Regions from separate parts of the Pseudoalteromonas sp. TAP-3C genome, predicted to be linked through region 2. Evidence: riboswitches for the same ligand, from Rfam matches in the RefSeq annotation. Region 2 holds a riboswitch; the other holds the start of a gene.
The links. Region 2 has a riboswitch for lysine ahead of dapA (4-hydroxy-tetrahydrodipicolinate synthase). Riboswitches for the same ligand answer to the same signal wherever they lie in the genome.
Positions count from the first base shown of each region.

Region 1 (10,059 bases), 1.2 Mb from region 2:
TTTGTACCGGCGAGAGCTTTTTAAGTTTAATACTGGCACCGGGTAGGGTAAGCACACCGCCTTTTACATTTTCACTAAGCAGAGATAAAAATTCGCCAAAGGCGTCGTCATCATCAATGGTGATATCGCCATTGCTGGTGGTGGCAAAGGAGAGAATATCGGGGTTTAGCAGTCGCGATATGTCTTCTACTTCTTTCAGTGATAAGTCTTCGCGCATGCGTGTAAATAAATTAAATTCTAAGTTTTTAAGTTGTAACTTTAAGCTTTTAATTTGTTTTTGTGTTTCGCTAATGCGGTAATCAAGGGTGTGCAGGCTTTGACCTTGTGCACTGGTTATAGAATGCGACAACGACTCATAGTCATTTTTTAACTGCGTAAGGTTGGTTTTGAGCGTGGCTTTATTAACCAGTTCAAATTCACTTTTAAGGGCATTGTAATCTAAAAACCACTGTTCAATTTGGGTTTGCTTACGCTCTATATCGCGCGATTGTTGCACATATAGGCTTTGTTTTTGTTCAAACTCGTGTTTTTCGTGCTCAATATCTTCAAGGGCGATGTTGAGCTCGCTTAGTTGCTCTTGCTGATACGTATCAAAATCAATCAACGCTTGGTCAATTTTTGGTGCATAAGCGGCCAGTTTACCTTTTAGCACCGTTTGGTTTTCAAGCATTGATTCAAGGGCGGCTATGGGCTCTTGCATTGACTCAAGGGCTTTTAATTCACGCTTTGCGCGATTAACTTTATCAAACGAACGGCGCCATACCTCGTAAAAATCGACCTTTGAATTTGACATGTGGCGCTCAAACACACGTAACATAAAGCGCTTAACGTCGTTTGCGCCTAATTTATGTAAATTAAGAATACGGCGAAATATTTCTTTGTATATTGCTGAGTCTTGAACGTTGTTAAGGGGGATCATTTTTAAATTGATCTCACCGTCAAATTGCGTTGCTCCACCTGTAAGTAGGGCGTTTAACTCTTGCGCTTTAAGCTCTATCGGATTGTAACCTTGCTGCTTTAAGTGATTAAACAGCTTAGTAAACTTAATAATGGTATTGCCTTGGGTGTACTGGGCTAAATCAAGTTTGCCTTGATAGCAAAAATATTGGTGTGCATAACCGGCAATTTTACCTAAGCCTGCCACGCCAATCACCACTGAGCCATGAGGTAAGTCGGCTTGTAATAAAATGTAGGATTGATCGGATGAAAAATAAAACTTACGGGTTTCATCTAAATCGTGGCCATCCCATTCGGTTAGGCGTAAATCGTTAATCAGCGGAAATTGCAGCGCATTAATTACCGAGCTTTTACCGGTGTTGTTAGGCGCACAAATGGAGCTACTTTTATCCAGTGGGATCACACATTTTGCATAGCCTGCGGTATTGAGTAGGGCGAGTTTACTCAGTCCGTATAAGTTTTTCATTGCTCGTCCTCACTAATAAAGGTTTCTTCATTTACTTCCATTAACGCATCAATATAGCGATGAATTGGCGCCTGCAGCATAAAGCCGCTTTCCACTTCGCGGGCAAGGCCCAAACGCACCATGCGTAAATACACATCTTTGCGTAAATCAGAGCCTGAAAATATTTCAAGCTGATCGAACAAGTGTTTATTAAGTTGTACCAAGGTTTGCATTAACTCTAAATCGTTTGGTTCATCAAATAATGCACGCATTGGGTCTTTACCGGTGTTGGCAAAATGTTCAATTAAAATATAAACGGTGAGCGCTATCGCGCGCGATATTTTGCCCATATTAGGGGTGCTTTCATCGCTGGCAAAATAATAAAAGCCACGGCTATCGTGTTTTAGCTCATGACCTAATGCGCTAAACAAAGCGCTGTAGGCGTCTATTTGTTGGTCAAGCTCTTGCCACATTACGGTGTCTTGTTCGCAGATGTGGTAACCGGCGACTAATTTTTTATTTATAGCTTGTAAGTGAGAGAGCTCATTTAAATTTATCTGTGTCATGGTCATTACTCGTGCTCGGCTTTATTGGCCTGAGGCTCAAAATTAAAGGGATATAGCGAAAAGTGTTGGCCTGCAATAGTAACGCGTGCTTTTTTATCGCTTTGACTAATGTGTAGAGTATTGTCGCTCACTAGTTTTTGATATAGGAACAGCATTTCGTCGGCTTCAAGTTCTGGGTAGCTTTCATCTAAAAATTGCAGCAAAGGCTGTGGTTTTTGTCGCTGTTTTTTAAAGCGCTTGGTAAATTGTGCTTTCACATCGTGATAATCAGGAATGTTTGGCGTGACAAACGCAGGCACATCATTTTGCTCTGGCAGCTGATATTCGTGGTGTTCAAACTCAGCCAGGCTTGCCATATAAGCAACAATATGGCGCTGTTGCCCAAGCGAATACTTTTGTGCATCGCTTACAAAATGTGGCTGTACGGCGCTGAGCATATTATCCACGCCATTTTTACGTATTAGCCCTAATACTTTTGCGGCTTGGCGGGTAATGAGGTTATTGCGACGCAGCTCTTCACGCAGTGGCATTAGCATATCGGCACTTTTACGTAAACTTATCCGGCCAACTAGGTGCATTTCTAGAATACGGGTACGCAATTGCTCAAGCATGCGTTTATCGCTGTATGCTTTACCTGAGCGTTCAATATGCTCTATTTGGCTGCTAATCTGTTGCTCAATAAGGGTAAAACAAGCATGAAAATCGCCTCGAATATCCACCATTTCCAGCATGGGTTCTATGTATTCATCAAACGCTTCTATAACAGCTTTATAACGCTTTTGTAGCGATTGCACTGCATTATTAGATTTGGCTTGTTCAACAATATTTAAAATGGCGTTTTCGTTGTGTAAAAACAGTTTAATTATTTTACGCACCCGGTCATCCATAATGCGACTAAAGCGGCGTAAATCATCAAAATCCTCTATTTCACCTGCGTTTAAAAGGCGATTCCCTAAGCGAGCTAAATCTTCAACCAATACGCTAATTTCTTGTGCTAAGCCTAAGTGTTCTTCTTGCAGCAAAAAAATGGCAAAATCGGCGATGGCGCGGTTTATTTCAAGTTGTGATGATTTAGCCAAGGGAATAATAATGTCTTGATTTAATAACCGATTAGTTTCTTTATAAATACGCTCATTGTTCCACGTGGGTTGTTTTTGTTTAATGGCATTTTGAAGATCTTTAATACTAAAGTCGGCCATTTTAAAGCGTTTAAATAATAGCTCTAGCACGCCCCAATGCTCGTTGAGGGTATTAAGTCGCTTTTTAGCTGGGATCATAAGACGTACAACTTCCTAGTATTTGTTATTTTATATATCTAAAAGGTGTATGGTATTCGTTTTTACCGCGATTTAATAATAGTTTTTATATCCTCTTGGTGATAGGATCCGCGCCGAATATGGGCGCACAGAGTTTGTGGGTATATTTTTATCCGTTTTCAATTTTTTACTTAACCTCGAAGGTTGTTTAATATCATGGTTTCCTCAATTATTTTAACGCTGATAGCGGTTGCTTTTTTGCTTATCGTTATCGAGGATGTGATTCACGTAAACAAAGCAAAAACAACATTATTTTTTGGCACGCTTTGTTGGATTATCTCCTTTATTTTTCCTCTTAATGGGCAAAGCCCCGAAACAACGCAAACCCTCCTTGACCACAATATTTTAGAAATTGCTTCTTTATGGTTATTTTTAATGGCCGCAATGACCTTTGTTGCCTATTTAAACTCCAAAGGACTTATCGAAAATGTGGTAAATCGTATTATGCCAACCAGCATTAGTGAGCGAAAGCTGATGTTTTTGGTGGGGAGTTTTGCGTTTTTATTTTCCTCTATTTCCGACAACGTGACAGCCACATTGATTTCCTTGGCTGTTATTATGTCATTAAAGCTTGAAGCCAAAAAATTAGTTAAATACGCCACACTGATTGTTTTTGCGGTTAACTCTGGTGGTGTATCGCTGATCACCGGTGATGTCACCACGCTAATGATTTTCCTTGATGGCAAAGTTACCATTAGTCATTTATTACTGTTAATCATACCCGCTTTATTAAGTGTACTGTTATTAGCCACATTATTATCGATGGGTATGAACAAGCAGTTAACGTTTAAAAAAGCCAGTTTTAAACGTATCGAAAAAACGGATATTACTATCGCCATTATATTTTTGATGACGGTGATAGCAACCTTAACATTGAGTGTTTTATATAGCGTACCGCCTTTACTTACCTTTTTGCTGGGGTTATCGATTATGTTTTTAGTGGCGCAATTTTTAATGCGCAAAAAAGACATTAACAAAGATATGATCGACTTTATACGCGACATAGAATACGACACCTTATTGTTTTTCGTAGGGGTGTTATTGCTTGTGGGTGCGTTAAAAGAAGTGGGAGTACTGAGCCAATTTACTAACTTGTATACAGTAATGGCGCCCGAGTATGCAAACTACTTAATGGGTATTTTATCCGCAGGTGTTGATAACGTGCCACTGACGGCTGCGTTATTAAAAGCCGATATTGTAATGAGCCAACAGCATTGGTTGTCGTTTACGTATGCAACTGGTGTAGGTGGCTCTATGCTAATTATTGGTTCGGCGGCGGGTATTATAGCCATGAGTAAGGTAAAAGAGCTGACGTTTGCAAGTTACCTTCGTTTATCGTTGTATTTGTTAGTGTGTTACACCTTTGGTTATGTGGGCTCTTACCTAATGGGCAGTTTTATTTGATTTTATAGTAAAACGACTTGACAGCTAGACGTCTAAACGATAACTTTCAAAGCCGCACTTTTAGTGCGGTTTTGTTTTATTAGCCACAGGTTAATAAACCATTCAGAAGAGGTGCGATACTTAGGTACTTAATGTGAGGCAACGACAGCCTTCGACCATTAAGAAGGGAAGTACTCGCCGAGGAAAATAATGGGTCGTTACTATTGTTTTTCGGTTTATGGGGCTGAATCCTCAAAACTGTCACCAATTTAGGTGGAGAGCTTCTGGCAGTGGATTTTTCTTATCTTTATTTCCTGCCAAGTTCTTCTTGTTTTATTGCGGTTTGGATGCCGCCAAAGGAGACGAAATGACTAACCAATCAGTGCCACAAAGTTCACAGAGCACAAAATCAGATTACATTGTTGCCAAATTTGGTGGCACCAGCGTGGCCAATTTTGAGGCCATGAGCCGTTGTAGCGAAATTATTGTAAACGATAGCAGCGTTCGAATTGTTGCAGTAAGCGCCAGTGCTGGTGTAACTAATCACTTGGTGGCACTTTGCAAGGTGGATATTGAAGCCACCGAGCGCCAACTGCATATTGACGGTGTACTTGCGATTCAGCAGGCTATTTTAAATCATTTGGCATTAGATGATGACTTAGCCCTTGGCTTTAATCAAACGCTTGATGCATTTCAAACATTGGCGGCACAAACACTCAATACTGAGCAGCAACACGATGAGTTACTGAGCTTTGGTGAGCGCTTATCGTCGTACTTGTTTACGCAGGTATTGCGGTTAAAGGGTTTAAATGCAGCGCGTTTTGATGTTCGCCAAGTGTTAAAAACCGATAGTCAATTCGGTAAAGCAACACCTAATGTGGCCGCCACAGCGCAAGCCGCTAAAACACATTTAATTCCGCTGCTTGATGATAGCGTTATTGTGACCCAAGGGTTTATTGGCAGCGATGCAAACAATTTAACCACCACCCTTGGTCGAGGCGGCTCAGATTATAGCGCCGCACTGCTTGCTGAGGCTATTAACGCTAAAAGTGTGTATATTTGGACTGACGTAGTCGGTATTTTTAGCACCGATCCGCGTTTGTGTGTAAAAGCGACACCTATTGCCCGTTTAAGTTTTGATGAAGCGGCAGAAATGGCGACCTTTGGCGCTAAAGTGCTGCATCCAGCCACTATTTTGCCAGCTAGTCGCAGCCATATTAATGTATTTGTTGGCTCAAGCACAGAACCAGAACTTGGCGGTACGTGGATTGAGCGTGAAAAATCGCAGCTACCTAGTATTCGTGCGGTAACGCAACGTAAAAACCAAATATTATTAACCCTTAAAAGCCCAGAAATGCTATTAGCCAGTGGCTTTTTAGCCCGTATATTTACTATTTTAAGTGAATGTAATATTTCGGTTGATTTAGTTACTACCTCTGAAATTAGTGTAGCAATTACCCTTGATAATGCGCCGAATGCATCGCGCCCAGAGCTAGAACAAGCATGTTTAGATAAACTGGCTGAATTTTGCCATGTATCGGTTGAAAATAATTTAACACTGGTGGCGTTAATTGGCTCTGAAATTGTTTTGCGCCAGCATGAAATGAATTTAATGCAGGTATTGAGCGAGTTTAATATTCGCCTTATTTGTCATGGTGCAAGTAAACATAACCTATGCTTTTTAGTGGAGCAAAGCGAGTCAGATGCAGTGGTTCAAGCTATTCACAGCCGATTACTAGAGGGTCAGTGCGCTTCGTAAATCGTTAATAGTCATTATTGAGCACCGCCAGTCGGTGCTTTTTTTTGCCACAACGCTTATATCAAACATTTTATTGTGTACCCCTGCCAGTGTATTGCTGCTGGCTGTAAGCTGTGCGTTATTAAGTTCGTTAAACACATTAGGGCTTAATAGCTGAGCAATAGGGCGGCTGGTGGCTTTAGCCAGCGCTTCTTTTAACGTCCAAATCCTAAAAAAGTAATGTGCTTGAGTTGTTATATTATCGGTATCGGTTATTAAGCTCAATTCGGCTGGATGGTAAAAGTGTTTAGCGAGTTTATTAAAAGGGCGTTTTAAACTAATTTTTTCAATATCAAAACCAAATTGCGTTGATGCAACATTTAACGCTGCACCTATAAATCCATGAGAATGAGAAATACAGCAACTGATCACGTCAGTTGTATTGTTAATATGTAACTCTAGTTTACTATTATCAGGGTTAAATTCAGAGCTGATATCAGCCAGTTTTAGAGGGGCATAGCAAGTAAAAGCAGTTTTCACTAAATACTTTAGCACTAGCCGTGTAGCTAAATATTCTTGTTTAGCCTGTGGGGTCTTGCGCCGAGCAATAACATTGAGCTCAAAAGGGCTTAAATATTGGGGTAAATCAAATTCACTCACATTGAGGGTGGTTGCGTCAAGCATTACAATGCACTGATTATTATCTGCTTTAGCGTGCGTGACTGCTAGCTGGTTTTCGAAGTAAGTTGAATTCATCATTGCTCGTTAAAAATGACGACCGATTACATATTTATCACCCTAAGCTGGGTAGTTTGTGAGCGGTTGTTTGTTGTTATACGCGCTAAGGACATTTTTATTACTCAGTCGCTGTTAAATATGGTTTAATTCACATTCGTTAAAATAATAACAGATTTGTAAGTGTATGACACAAGTGCGTGATGGTTTTCAAAGTCGACTTGGTTTTGTATTGGCAGCAGCCGGTGCTGCGGTAGGGTTAGGTAATATATGGGGCTTTCCTACACAGGCTGCTAATCATGGTGGTGGCGCATTTTTATTGGTGTATTTTATTGTTATTTTTTTACTCGCATTACCTGCGTTATACACCGAACTGTATTTAGGCTTCAAAGCCCAAGCTAACCCAGTAAAAGCTCTTGGCCAAGCATGGCAAGATCATGCGCCTAAAGTGGGCGCTGCTGCAGGCTACATTGGCTTAGCTGGCGCAATAGTGATGCTAAGCTTTTATTCAATAGTGGCGGGTTGGATGCTTTCTTACGCCATAGAGCCTATAACGACCTTTTTAGGCTGGCAGCATTTAAGTGAATTTTTACATAGTGACTCTATGCTGCGTAATTTTATATTTACGCCGCTTATGCTTATTTTAACCGCCAGTATTATTTTAAAAGGGGTTAAATCAGGAATAGAAACCTGGTCGCGCCGTTTAATGCCGCTGTTACTGGTTTTACTGATTGGTTTAATTGTCTATATTGCAACGCTTGAAGGCGCAAGCGAAGGCTTTGCCGCTTATTTAGTGCCCGACTTTAGCAAAATACTTGACCCCGATTTAATTATTGCCGCAATGGGGCAGGCGTTCTTTTCGTTGTCGCTTGGGGTAGGCTGTATGATGATTTATGGCTCGTACTTAAAACCCGGAGCTAACTTACCAAAATTAACCGCAAGTGTTGCGCTACTTGATACCAGCGTGGCGTTTTTGGCGGGCTTATTAATAATTCCGGCTATTTATGTTGCCCAGTACAATGGCGTTGAAGTATTTAGCAACGGCAAACTAATCGGTGAAGGCCAGCTTATTTTTGCCATATTACCTGAGTTATTTGCCACTATGGGTGAGATTGGTTTATTGGTTGGTTTACTGTTTTTTGTGCTTATGTCGATTGCTTCAGTTACCTCAACTATTTCATCAACTGAGATTCCGGTCGCCTTTTTAGTAGAAAACCACAGTGTAGATAGAACCAAAGCAACATGGGCAGTCAGTGCTATTGTACTTATTTGTGCCAGTACTATTATTGTTAACTTTGATTGGCTATTTGGTTTGGTTATTATGGTATTTACCCAATACCAGTTGCCATTAATGGGACTGTTTTACTTTATAACGGTAGGTTGGTTATGGCAGCGCGGTAATAAGTTACACCAAGCAAGCTCTGGGGTGCACTATTGGTTTGCGCAGTACATTCGTTTTGTTTGCCCAGTACTAATGACATTGGTATTTGCTAATGTAGCGTTTGGTTGAAATTTAGCCGTCAGTTTTTTAGGTGTGAGTGGTAATACATCCAAGGAGGGATTATGAGCAGAGAAATTAAAATACCGATTTTGCCTGACTCGGTAGCAACAGCAAAAATTACTAACCTTTATGTTAATGAAGATCAACCAGTCTATTTAGACGATGTGTTATTTGATGTTGAGACTGAAAAAGTCGTTTTAGAAGTCATGGCCGACTGTAATGGCATTATTGAAAATATAACGATTGCCAATGGTGATCATGTTAATACTGAGCAAGTTGTGATGACTTTGCAGCAGCTTGCAGACAGCGAAATGCCAGCACGACCGACAGCTCAACAACCTCAACCGCGAGTAAACGGCTCAGAAAATGACGTTATTGTTTCTCCTTGGTTAAGTAAACTAAATAAAAGTTTTCTAGCATTCGGCGCTTTAGCTATCCTTTTTGTGCTGGGTAAATAGCTAACATGGTTAATTATGTAAACCACCCAATATATGGCAGCCAGCCAATTTCCTCTGGTAATAGTTATACAAAGCAAGAAATAGAAGATGCTCATTGGCGATATAAAAGTGTGCGTTATATTCCAGAAACAACAATCCCCGCAGTTATCGAAAAGCAAAATTATAATATATATCCAAGGCAACTCTATGTTGATATACAAGAGCAATGTGTCGATTGTCACAGGCCATTTATATTTTTTGCGAAAGAGCAGTAATACTGGTTTGAAGAATTAAAGTTTTGGATTGATGCACATGCTATCAAATGCTTTGAATGTCGAAAGAAAAGCCATGCAATAAATCAGCTGCAAATTAGCTATGCAAACTTAATCATTAAAAAACATAGAACGCCCGCCGAAACCCAATTGCTTAAGTCCAGCGCGCAACAGCTTTTTGATTTAGGCGTGATCAATAAGATCAATAAACTAAATATTATTCGAAAAATGTAACTATCAGTATTTAAAAGACTTATATCTTTGCGCTTGTTTGTCAGATTCGATTAACAGGAATTAACCAAACCTGACAGTCAAAACCCTGCCAATTGCAGACGGTCAGTAATATGATGTATGTGGTCTAGATTTAGCTTTATGTCTCGATAAGAGCTTTAAGTTCATTCGGTGTTAAATTAAGCGGCGTAGGTTGGGTTGAGTTTAACGAAACCCAACCAAACAATACTCAGCCAATTGGAATCAGTATTTAGCATTCACGTTTGTCTTAAATCAGCTCAGATAAGACGGTCAGTAATATGATGTCTGAAGACAAGATTTGACACATTGGCTTCTCAGACACATTGGCTTCTCATCATCTGCGAGAACTAGAAAGGGCTTGGGAGCAAGACGGTATGCAGTGGGCCAAGGACATGCAAAACCTATTGAAAGAAATCAACAAATATCAAATTGATAACCCTGGACTAAATGCGGACAC
Region 1 covers NZ_CM187618.1:1,288,715-1,298,773, forward strand. Annotated here, with positions in the region: gene AC6H44_RS06110 (Mks condensin complex protein MksF) at 1-1,423, opposite strand, end outside; gene AC6H44_RS06115 (condensin complex protein MksE) at 1,420-1,968, opposite strand; gene AC6H44_RS06120 (MksB family condensin complex protein) at 1,974-3,245, opposite strand; gene nhaD (sodium:proton antiporter NhaD) at 3,441-4,688, shown strand; lysine riboswitch at 4,787-4,959, shown strand; gene lysC (lysine-sensitive aspartokinase 3) at 5,035-6,426, shown strand; gene AC6H44_RS06135 (4'-phosphopantetheinyl transferase family protein) at 6,403-7,161, opposite strand; gene AC6H44_RS06140 (sodium-dependent transporter) at 7,328-8,650, shown strand; gene AC6H44_RS06145 (biotin/lipoyl-containing protein) at 8,704-9,099, shown strand; gene AC6H44_RS06150 (hypothetical protein) at 9,105-9,353, shown strand; partial or broken gene AC6H44_RS06155 (IS66 family transposase) at 9,932-10,059, shown strand, end outside.
Region 1: it holds a riboswitch for lysine, as region 2 does, so the genes downstream of both, lysC (lysine-sensitive aspartokinase 3) here and dapA (4-hydroxy-tetrahydrodipicolinate synthase) in region 2, are expected to answer to the same signal.

Region 2 (10,059 bases):
TCATCTGCGGCAACACCTACTCAAGCAAACAAGCTTTATGAGTATTTTGTTAGCCAAGCAAAAGCAACTGGATTAGCTGTTGCAACAGGGCAGTTTGCTGCGGATATGCAAGTGAGTTTATGCAACGATGGGCCAGTGACATTTAATCTAAAAGTGTAGTTAAGATTAAACGTTATTTTTTGATCACTACAATGTTGTTGGCATAACCTGGAATTTTTTCAATATTAGGTATTTTACCAAAAGTGGTGATTAATAAATGTTCTAACTGCTTTAGTTGCGAATCATGCTGGGATAAAAAATTAATAAATAAATAGCCATTTTTAGCTAAAGCGTTGCGTAGTTTTTCGTAAAAGCGATGTTTATATAAAAATAACGGTGCATCTAATTGGCTAAACAGGTCAAGAATGATCCAATTATATTGTGGGCTATTCTCCAATAAAGCTTCAGCATCAAAACAACGTAAATTCGATGCATGATCACCACCAAAAAAACGTTTATAGCAATGAATGATATTCGGATTTTTCTCTATAGATAGTAGCTGACTATCAGGGTAGGTGTGTTGTAAGTAATTGCGGATAGCGCCGCCGCCTAAGCCAAGTTCTAGTATGGCGTTTGGTGCTGGAAGTGGTTGCCATAATTGCGCTAAGTATTGTAAGTGTGGAAACAGTAAATGGCTTGGGCTGCTTTTCTCTACCACAGACTGCAGTGTTTCGTTTATCAATAACCAACGTAACTGTTTATGCTGGCGCACCTGAATACAATCGGCGCCATATTTGTGCCAATAGAGTAATTGCCCGATGCGATGGCAATCTTCAATAAAGCTGTGTTTAACTGCACCGCTGTCTTCAAAAAAATGTTCCATAGTTACATCAGCATAGACGAGTCAATCTAAAGCGCCAATTTGCGAGTCGCTTTTTATAACATGCAGATATTTTGTATTGCTCACCAAAGTCGTATTCCAAGTTTTTATCAGATGGAGTATGGTAGGTCGCAATAATAAATAGCCGTAGTCTGTTGATGTGATTTTTTAGCAATGAACAGCGGCGTTTTAAAGTACGGTATTAGCACAACAGGAGTGATTATGTTTCAGGTGACAACACCACAAAGTAGTGAAGACTGGCAAGCCTATTATCAATTACGCTGGCAGGTTTTACGTGCTCCATGGGGAGAGCCGCGGGGCTCTGAACAAGACGACTTAGAGCAAGAGGCAGAGCATCGTTTCATTAAAAATAAAGACGGTGAGGTATTGGGTGTTGCTCGTTTGCACTTTAATAATCAGCAGCAGGCGCAAGTACGTTATATGGCGGTCGCAGAGGGCAACCGCAATCAACATATTGGTAGCCGCTTATTGCATGAGCTAGAAAAAATTGCATGGAACCAAGATGCCGATGAATTGGTGTTATTTGCTCGTGAACGCGCGCTCGAATTTTATCAGCGTCATGGCTACGAAAATAAAGAAAAAGCGCATTTAGCTTATGGCGATGTACAGCATTATAAAATGGTTAAACTTAAACCGAGTGAGCCGGGTTGGTTTCGCCACCCTAATTGGACCCAAGTACTGCAAAACACCTGGCGTGAATCAATTCCCATCAGTGATGCAATGGGTATAAAAGTAGAAAGTTACACTGACTGGCAATTTACCACTCGCGCAGATTTAAATGCTAACTTAAATTTGCATAACACCATGTTTGCGGGTTCTATTTATAGCCTTGCCACGTTAACTGGGTGGGGGGCTACTTATTTAGCGTTAAAAGAGGCGGGGCTTGAAGGGAACATAGTGTTAGCCGATGCTAATATCAAGTATTTAAAGCCGCTTAATACCGACCCTAGGGGCTGCGTTGATTTAAGCGGCTGTAAAGGTAAATTAGCTGAGTTAGAGTCAGAAGGTAAGGTAAGTTATTTAGTACCGGTAACTATTTTTGATGGTGATCAGGTCGTTGCTCAGTTTGAAGGGCAGTTTGTGGTTAAAAAGTAATGATAATAAACGAAAAAGCCAAGCGAGTTGCTTGGCTTTTTTATAATTGGTTATTACAGTAAATCAGTGAGTAATATGCCTACACCAACGCGTTCAATATTAGCATTATAATCAATTAAGCTTTCACCATAGCCATTAAAGTATTGCGCATAGCCGCGTACTCTTCCCCATAACGGAAATGACCAATCAAGCTGAATGGCACCACGGTTATCTGAATTTAAATTGTTTCGAGTCATAAAACTAAATTCATTTTCGTGATAGCGGTAAACACCTGAAAACTCAAAGTATCCCATATATTTATAAATATATGGGTTATCATCACCTCGTGAGTCTAACGGATCTTTTTTTCTGTCTTCAGGAATGCGATACCAAGGTTTAAAGCTAAATACAAACCCTTCATTTTCCCAAATAAAATTGGCATATATTCGATTCCATGAACGAGAATTAGCTAGGCTGCGGCCATTTGACTGATGCGAAATACCTAACACAATAGCCATTTCGTCGCCCCATAAAACATGTTCTTGGTCGAGATAATTTATCCAAAATAATTCTGGTTCGTAATTAGTTTCACGAAATGGTGAAGAAATACCTTTGTTATATAATTGCCAATATGACTGCAGCGTAAAACCAAAAAAAATAGCTTGGTCTTGGTCATCAAAATCATCAAACAAAGGCACTTTGATTGAAATCTGATACTTAGCTTCTAAATTATCAATTTGTTCACCAACTGGTTGTTCAGTTGTTGGTTGAAGGTAGTCAAAAGGGCGGGCATTTGGATTAGAAACATAAGATAAAGGTAAAATATAATTACGCTTGTGTGGTGTGATCACATTACGATTTTTTTGACTTACTTTTTCGCGTGCTTGACGTTTGTCTATGGCGGTAAGTTGTTTACTTTCTTCTAGTGCAGAACATTTTTGACGAAGTTGATTGAGTGTTTGCTCACCGTCGCCGGCAATAGCTTCGTTTAAAATACATTGTTTTACCAGTTCGAGGTTATTGTCTTGCTCATTTTGTGCTGTTTCCTCAGCAGTAACAGTGACGCTAAAAAAGCTTAAAAGTAATATCCAGTGACGCCAGCCCATTATAGTTCCTTGGTGAGTGATAGAGAGTGTTATAAAATATTTTTTATTATAACGCTTTTTTAGTGTTTTAATGAGCGCTTTTCTAAAAAGAAAAGCGACCTAAGTCGCCTTTACTATGTAACTGATTGATAATTAACCAGTACACTCTCACGCAATGAGAAGGGTTGAGCTTTACATAAAAATTAAAGCTCAAATACGTTAGTAAAAAATTTATAAAGTTCAGTGCCTTGGTTTACGCTTGCTGAGGCAAAGTGCAAAATCGCGATGGCGTCACAATCAAGTGTGAGGGTTTGTAGAGGCTGCTCGCTGAGGTAGCGCTCCATACGCAATACTTTAGCAATTGGCTCGCCGGCTTTAATATGCCCGCCAAGCGGCGCTATATATTCAACCATGCCGCCCATAGGCGCATAATAAGCAAGGTAATCATTTAAATGACAGCCGTAGCGAACCATTTGTTTTGGTTGGTGTGGTGCATCAAGCAATACTTGCTTATGGTTTAAGTAACTTAAAATGCTATTGGCGTCATTAAAAGCGGCAGCTAAATTTATCTTTTCTTGGCTGCCAAGCTCGACCGTGAACGCTTCAACTTGCACGTTAAACTCACGGCCTTGCTGAGCTAATGCCTCGGTAAGCTGCCACCATGGGCAGAAGCTGGCTTCATCCATGGCGCCATCAAAGTCATTCGGAATGAACAAAACATGGGGAATGTTGAAATAGCTGGCGCTGGCCTTGGCGTAATCTGGACAATATAAATGCTGGCTTGAAATAGGCCCGGTGTGTAAATCCAGCACGATATCAGCTTGGTGCGCGAGTTTTTGTAAATTAAGGGCAATACGCTTACCGGTAGTTAATCGATAAGCTGGGCCGTTGAGTTGTTGATCTACCTCATCAATCAGTGTGGCTTTAAACGCACTTTTTAAGCTTTGCTCATCGGCATCACGGTATTGCTCGGCAAATTGGCTCGCCAGCTGATTATTACAGTGATACATGCGGTTCCAGTTGGTGCCAGTGATTGGATCGAAGCGGCCAAGGGTAAACTCCCCTGATTTTTGATTACAACCAATTGGGTTAGCATACGGCACGAGGGTGATATCACCTTTAAGCTGAAGATTTTTAAGCTGCTCAAGTAGTTGATAAATAACCGCATTGCCTTGCACTTCAGCGCCATGCATATTGGCTTGTATATACACACTAGGGCCTGTGCCATCACCTTTTAAGCGATACACAGGAATTGTCAGCGGCAGGCCGTTGGCGACTTCACCAACCACGATGTTTGCTTGACTGATTGCAGTTGTCATACTCATTTCAATTACCTTAAGTAGTAGCTAGCGGCTTCTGCTTGGCGAACACAGTTAAGCTCGCCATTGTGTATCACGTATTCACCAGCGAGTTCATGGCATAAAAAATACGGCATGCTTTCGCTAAAGCCGTACGCGCCACATTGACTAAACACTAACCAGTCTTGTTCATTTAAATCGTTTGGTAATTGGTGTTTACCTAAACAGTCAAGCGCGGTGCATAAGGGGCCATATAAACTCATTGCTTGATTTGCTGCTGTTGAGTCACGTAATAACTGCGCTGGGAAATTTTGGCTGGTGACGGCAGGGCGTAATAAATGATTAATGCCGCCACTCATAATGACTTGTTGTTGGCCGTAGTTTAATTTGCGCTCAACCACCGCTGTGGCGTAATGGCCGCATTCACCCACCGCATAACGACCAAGCTCCATCCACAGCTCTTCAACGCCAGCATCACGTTTAATTTTTGCAAGGGCTGTAATGAGTTTATCCCAACTTAGAGTCGGATCATTAAGCGTGTAAGGAATACCTAAACCACCGCCTAAGTCGAGTACTTTTAAGTGAATAGCTAAATCGCTAGCAAGTTGTTGCAGTGGTGCAACCATTTGTGACCAAAGCTCGGCGAGCTTGTCACTACTGAGCATATTACCCCACTGGAAAATATGCAGGCCGTCAAAGCTAAGTGCTTTGTAGTCGCTAGTATTTAGCGTTTGCCATTCGTCACAGCCTAAACCAAAGGGGGTAAGACTATCGCCACCAAGGGGGTTTTTTTCACCTTCAGGCCAGCGTAGTTGTACACGTAGCAGCACTTGCAGTTGGCATTGTTGAGCAATGGCTTGCTCATTCAGCCAACGTACTTGATTGAGGCTTTCGGCAACAAAAATACGCACGCCACGCGCAATAAAGTGTTTAATTTGTTTAGGGCTCTTTGCAGGCCCCGTATTGAGCACGCGCTCGCTGTTAATGCCTTGCGCAAGTACTTGTTCAAGTTCGCCTTTGCTTGCCACGTCAAAATTAAAACCTGCGTTATCTAAGCGTTGAATCACTTTAGATAATGGGTTAGCTTTTACGGCATACCACAGTTTTACCTCAGTTTGCGTCACTAAACGCGCTAAATGTGCGTTTAATGTATCAAGGTCGTAAACAAAAAATGGCGTATCAAGTTTAGTTGATAGCTCAGTGATGGCGTTTTTAACATGCGTGCTCAAAAAGCTCATTAACGTAAAACCTCTTCAAGTAGTAATGAGGCATCACTTTGTTCATCGCGGTATTTAACGATTAATGCACATGACATGCTTAAACCTTGCTCGCGAGCCCATGCGTTAGATGCCGGACGAGAACCAGGAATAACAATCGCGTATTCTGGAATTGGCTCGCCTTTATCTAGTTGACGCTCATTGACGCAATCGTATACAGGAATGGTTGCTGATAAACGTACGCCTGGGGCAAGTACGGCACCTTTTTTTACCACTACGCCTTCGACAATCACACAGCCTGCACCGATGAATGCATCATCTTCTACTACCACTGGGCTTGCACCTATTGGTTCAAGTACACCGCCTAGTTGTACCGCAGCACTTAAATGCACGTTTTTGCCCACTTGAGCACACGAACCTACAAGTACATGGCTATCTACCATAGTGCCTTCGTCAATAAATGCGCCAATGTTTACATAGGCAGGCGGCATAATAATAGTCCCTTTGGCAACATGTGCCCCCCGGCGCACACTTGAGCCACCGGGCACCATACGGACACCCTTTTCAACGGTAAACTCTTGTGGTGCCAAGTTGTGCTTATCAACAAAACCACCTGGAAATTCAGTATTGGTGCCGTTTTTAAACGCTTCTAAAATACCTTGTTTTACGGCAACGTTTGCATGCCATTGGCCGCTTTTGTCTTGTGTTGCTGCGCGTACTGCGCCCGATTCTAAATTATTTAATAGTGCTAACCAGCTCATTATAAAAACCTGTGTTTAATGCCAAGATAAAATGGTGTTGTTTGCGTTGTTAATACAATCAGTTTGCGTTAACTCAAGGTGCGTTAAAGGTGGCCGCAAATACGGGCTGTTAATTCGCCCTTGTAAATACATCAATACTTTAACGGGGATAGGGTTTGCCACGGCAAACAAGCTTTGAATGGCTTGTGACCAGTCGGCAAATAAATTGGGGTGCTGGCCACTGAGGCTACGTTTTACAAACTCGTGGGTTTGTACAGGCCACGCATTCGCAGCCACAGACACTAAACCTTTTGCGCCAGCTTGGGCAAAGTATGGCATTAGCGCGTCATCGCCACTAAAAATAGCAAGCGCTGGGGCTGCATTTCTAAAGCCTTCAAACTTGGCAATGTCGCCACTGGCTTCTTTAAGCGCCCATAAGTTTTTATGATCTTTTAAGTTGCTAATAACGGCTGGTGGAATATCAACCGCACTTCGCCCTGGTACGTTATAAAGCATACAAGGGTGCTTACTGGCATTAAGCAAGCTTTCAAACCAGTGGGTTTGGCCAACTACGCCTGGCTTGGCGTATAGGGGAGAGCCCAGCAAATAACCGTGAATAGGTAATTGGTTGCAGTATTCAACCCAAGCTATCTGCTGTTTGAGGTTCATGCCGCCAACGGCAACCATTAAGGGGACGGTTGGTGCCAATTGGCAAACATGTTCAACAATCGCTTGTTGCTCTTTGAGGGTAAGGGCTAAGCCTTCACCTGTGCTACCTAGTAACAAAATACCATTATTGGCCGCTTCTTGTTCAGCTACTAGGGTATTTAATGCTGCGTAATCAACGAGGCCATCTTGATCAAATGGGGTGATCAGCGCAGTCCACAATGGATAGTCGTTTAAATTGAAGTTATTGATCATCTCTCACGAACTTATAAGTAATTCGAAGAGTTAAGGCATTGTATGAATACAGCCGCATTAACATCGTTCGAATGAATAATTCGAAGAGCGAATGGGCTTAAATAACAGGGCGCATGGCCTTATTATACTAAGACCAGAAGCTCTCCACCAAATATGTTATTGGTGACAGTCGCTAGGATTCAACCTAGTCGCCCGAAGTAACCTTTCACAAAAAGTATTACCTCTCGGCGTTAATTCCCCTTACGTATGCTCAATGGAGTTTGTGCTCCTAACATACGCTACCTGAATAACGCACCTCTTCCAGCCCTTTGCACTTGCTGTTGAAAAACCAATTAGCAAATACAATGTAATAGGGTAAGTAAGGCGATTAAACCACTTTAGCCGTCTAGGTGTCAAGTGACTAAATACAGGTTAATTCATCTTAATTGACAGCTGTTACGTATTGGCTGCTTTTCTCGTACACTAGTACTATGGTCGAAGTAAGGCATTAAGCAGATGGAAAAATTTAGCGATATTTATAAGCGAGCAGTAGAGCGAAAGGGCTCTGAAAAAATGCTTAAGTTATTACTTGCAAAACCCTTATCAACACAGCAACTCATTGCACTAAGTGATGATGATTGGTTAGAAGAATTTACTCGCAAGGTATTTCAAAGTGGTTTTTATTGGTCGGTGATTAATAGTAAATGGAGTGGCTTTAGAGAGGTTTTTTGGGACTTTAATGTTGAAAAATTACTGATGATGCCACCGGATATGCTTGAGCAAAAAGCCAGTGATGAGCGGATTGTACGTAATTTTAAAAAAGTAAAAACCATTACTGAAAATGCCTACATGATCCATGAAATTGCACAGCAGCATGGCAGTTTTAGTCAGTTTATTGCTAGTTGGCCAAGCGAGGATATTATTGGCTTGTGGGCGTATTTAAAAAAACATGGCGCGCGTTTAGGGGGGAATACGGGCCCGTATACTCTGCGTGCCTTAGGGAAAGATACTTTTTTACTTTCTCGAGATGTAGAAGGTTATTTACGTGCACACAAAATTATTGATGGTGGGTTGCAAACTAAAAAATCATTGAGCGCAGCACAAGCTTTTTTTAATCAACTACAGCAGCAAAGTGGCTTAAGTATGCAAGAGCTAAGCTTAATTGTTGCTTATGGTGTAGGCGACAATCGAGTGGGAATAAGCCAACAACAATAGGATTAATGATGAAATTAATGCCAAGGTATACCGACATTGGTGAGGGTTTTGCCCTTGTTGATCATCCGGCCAAAGTGGCAGCGCCACAATTATTGTTATGGAACGATCGCTTAGCAGAGCAATTTAATATACAGGTCAGTAGCGAGTCATGCGCAAACATATTCAGTGGCAATGAAATCCAAGCTATTCCTGCCGTTGCGCTGGGGTATTCTGGTCACCAGTTTGGGCATTTTTCTCCTCGTTTAGGCGATGGCAGGGCGCACTTGTTAGGCGCTATTAGCGATGATAAAAACCAGCTTTGGGATATTCAATTAAAAGGTGCTGGCGCTACGCCATTCTCACGTGGTGGAGATGGCCGCTGTGCGTTAGGCCCTGCCATTCGTGAGTACGTAATGAGTGAGGCAATGCATGCGCTTGGCATACCTACAACCCGTTGTTTGGCTGTGGTGGGCAGTGGCGAAACGGTTTATCGTAACCCGCCACAACCAGGCGCTATTGTAACGCGACTCGCAAGCAGTCATATACGGGTGGGCTCGTTTCAATATTTAGCCACCCAAGGTGATGTTGCTAGCTTAAAAAACTTGGCCGACTCAGCCATTCAAAGACACTATCCTGAGATTAATAGTACGGGCGCTCAGCGTTATTTAAATTTTTTAGCCGCAGTGATTAACAGCCAAGTTAAATTAGTTGTGAGTTGGATGAGGGTGGGTTTTATTCATGGCGTTATGAACACGGATAACACCCTTGTTAGTGGTGAAACCATAGACTATGGCCCATGTGCGATGATGAATCAGTTTGATTTTGATACCGTGTTCAGCTCTATTGATAAACAAGGGCGTTACGCGTTTGGTAATCAGCCAAATATGGCTAGTTGGAACTGCGCACGTTTAGCCGAAAGCTTAATGCCTTTAATAAGTGACGATGATGAGCAAGCGGTGGCAATGATGACCCCTTTAATTGCAGATTTTTCAACGCAATTTGATCAACAATTTAGCGCTATGTGGGCGCAAAAGTTAGGGTTAACAGTCGCGCATGAGAAAAATAATGAGTTGGTGGGGGAGTTGTTAGGGTTATTGAAAAAGCACCAGCTTGATTACACTAATACGTTTAATACCTTAACCGAGTCGTTAAATGGACAAGCTGAAATACCATCAGTCCTTAGTGAGTGGGTTAAACTGTGGCAAATATACACAGGTGAGCATAGCTATCAGATGATGCGACAAGCAAATCCGAGTGTTATTCCACGTAATCATCTTATCGAAGACATTATTACTCAGTATATTACTCAGGGCAGTAGTGAGCTGCTAGCGCGCTTTAGTAAAGTGATGGCGACACCTTACATGAGCAGTGTGGAAGCTAAAGAGTTTCAAAAGCCCCCAGAAGATGATAAAAATTACCGTACATTTTGTGGTACTTGAGTATTTTTTTTATGTGTTAAAGTAAATATGAAGGATCATTTTTACTATGGCAGTGTTTATCTATAGGGCAAACTATAAACGGGTGCTATCATCATGTTTATAAAGGCTGGCGTTCGAATGGTTTGAAAACGATTATTTGCCATTTGCACTGTTATTTGCAAAACGGTATACAGTTAAACCGTTTAAGTTTATTTAAAATATTGAAAAATATATTCTACGTTAAGTATTGATT
Region 2 covers NZ_CM187618.1:66,160-76,218, forward strand. Annotated here, with positions in the region: gene dtd (D-aminoacyl-tRNA deacylase) at 1-159, shown strand, start outside; gene AC6H44_RS00330 (spermidine synthase) at 173-862, opposite strand; gene AC6H44_RS00335 (bifunctional GNAT family N-acetyltransferase/hotdog fold thioesterase) at 1,082-1,975, shown strand; gene AC6H44_RS00340 (phospholipase A) at 2,029-3,060, opposite strand; gene AC6H44_RS00345 (succinylglutamate desuccinylase/aspartoacylase family protein) at 3,243-4,364, opposite strand; gene AC6H44_RS00350 (PLP-dependent decarboxylase) at 4,370-5,575, opposite strand; gene AC6H44_RS00355 (2,3,4,5-tetrahydropyridine-2,6-dicarboxylate N-succinyltransferase) at 5,575-6,315, opposite strand; gene dapA (4-hydroxy-tetrahydrodipicolinate synthase) at 6,331-7,215, opposite strand; lysine riboswitch at 7,345-7,523, opposite strand; gene AC6H44_RS00365 (DNA-3-methyladenine glycosylase I) at 7,711-8,409, shown strand; gene AC6H44_RS00370 (protein adenylyltransferase SelO) at 8,418-9,827, shown strand.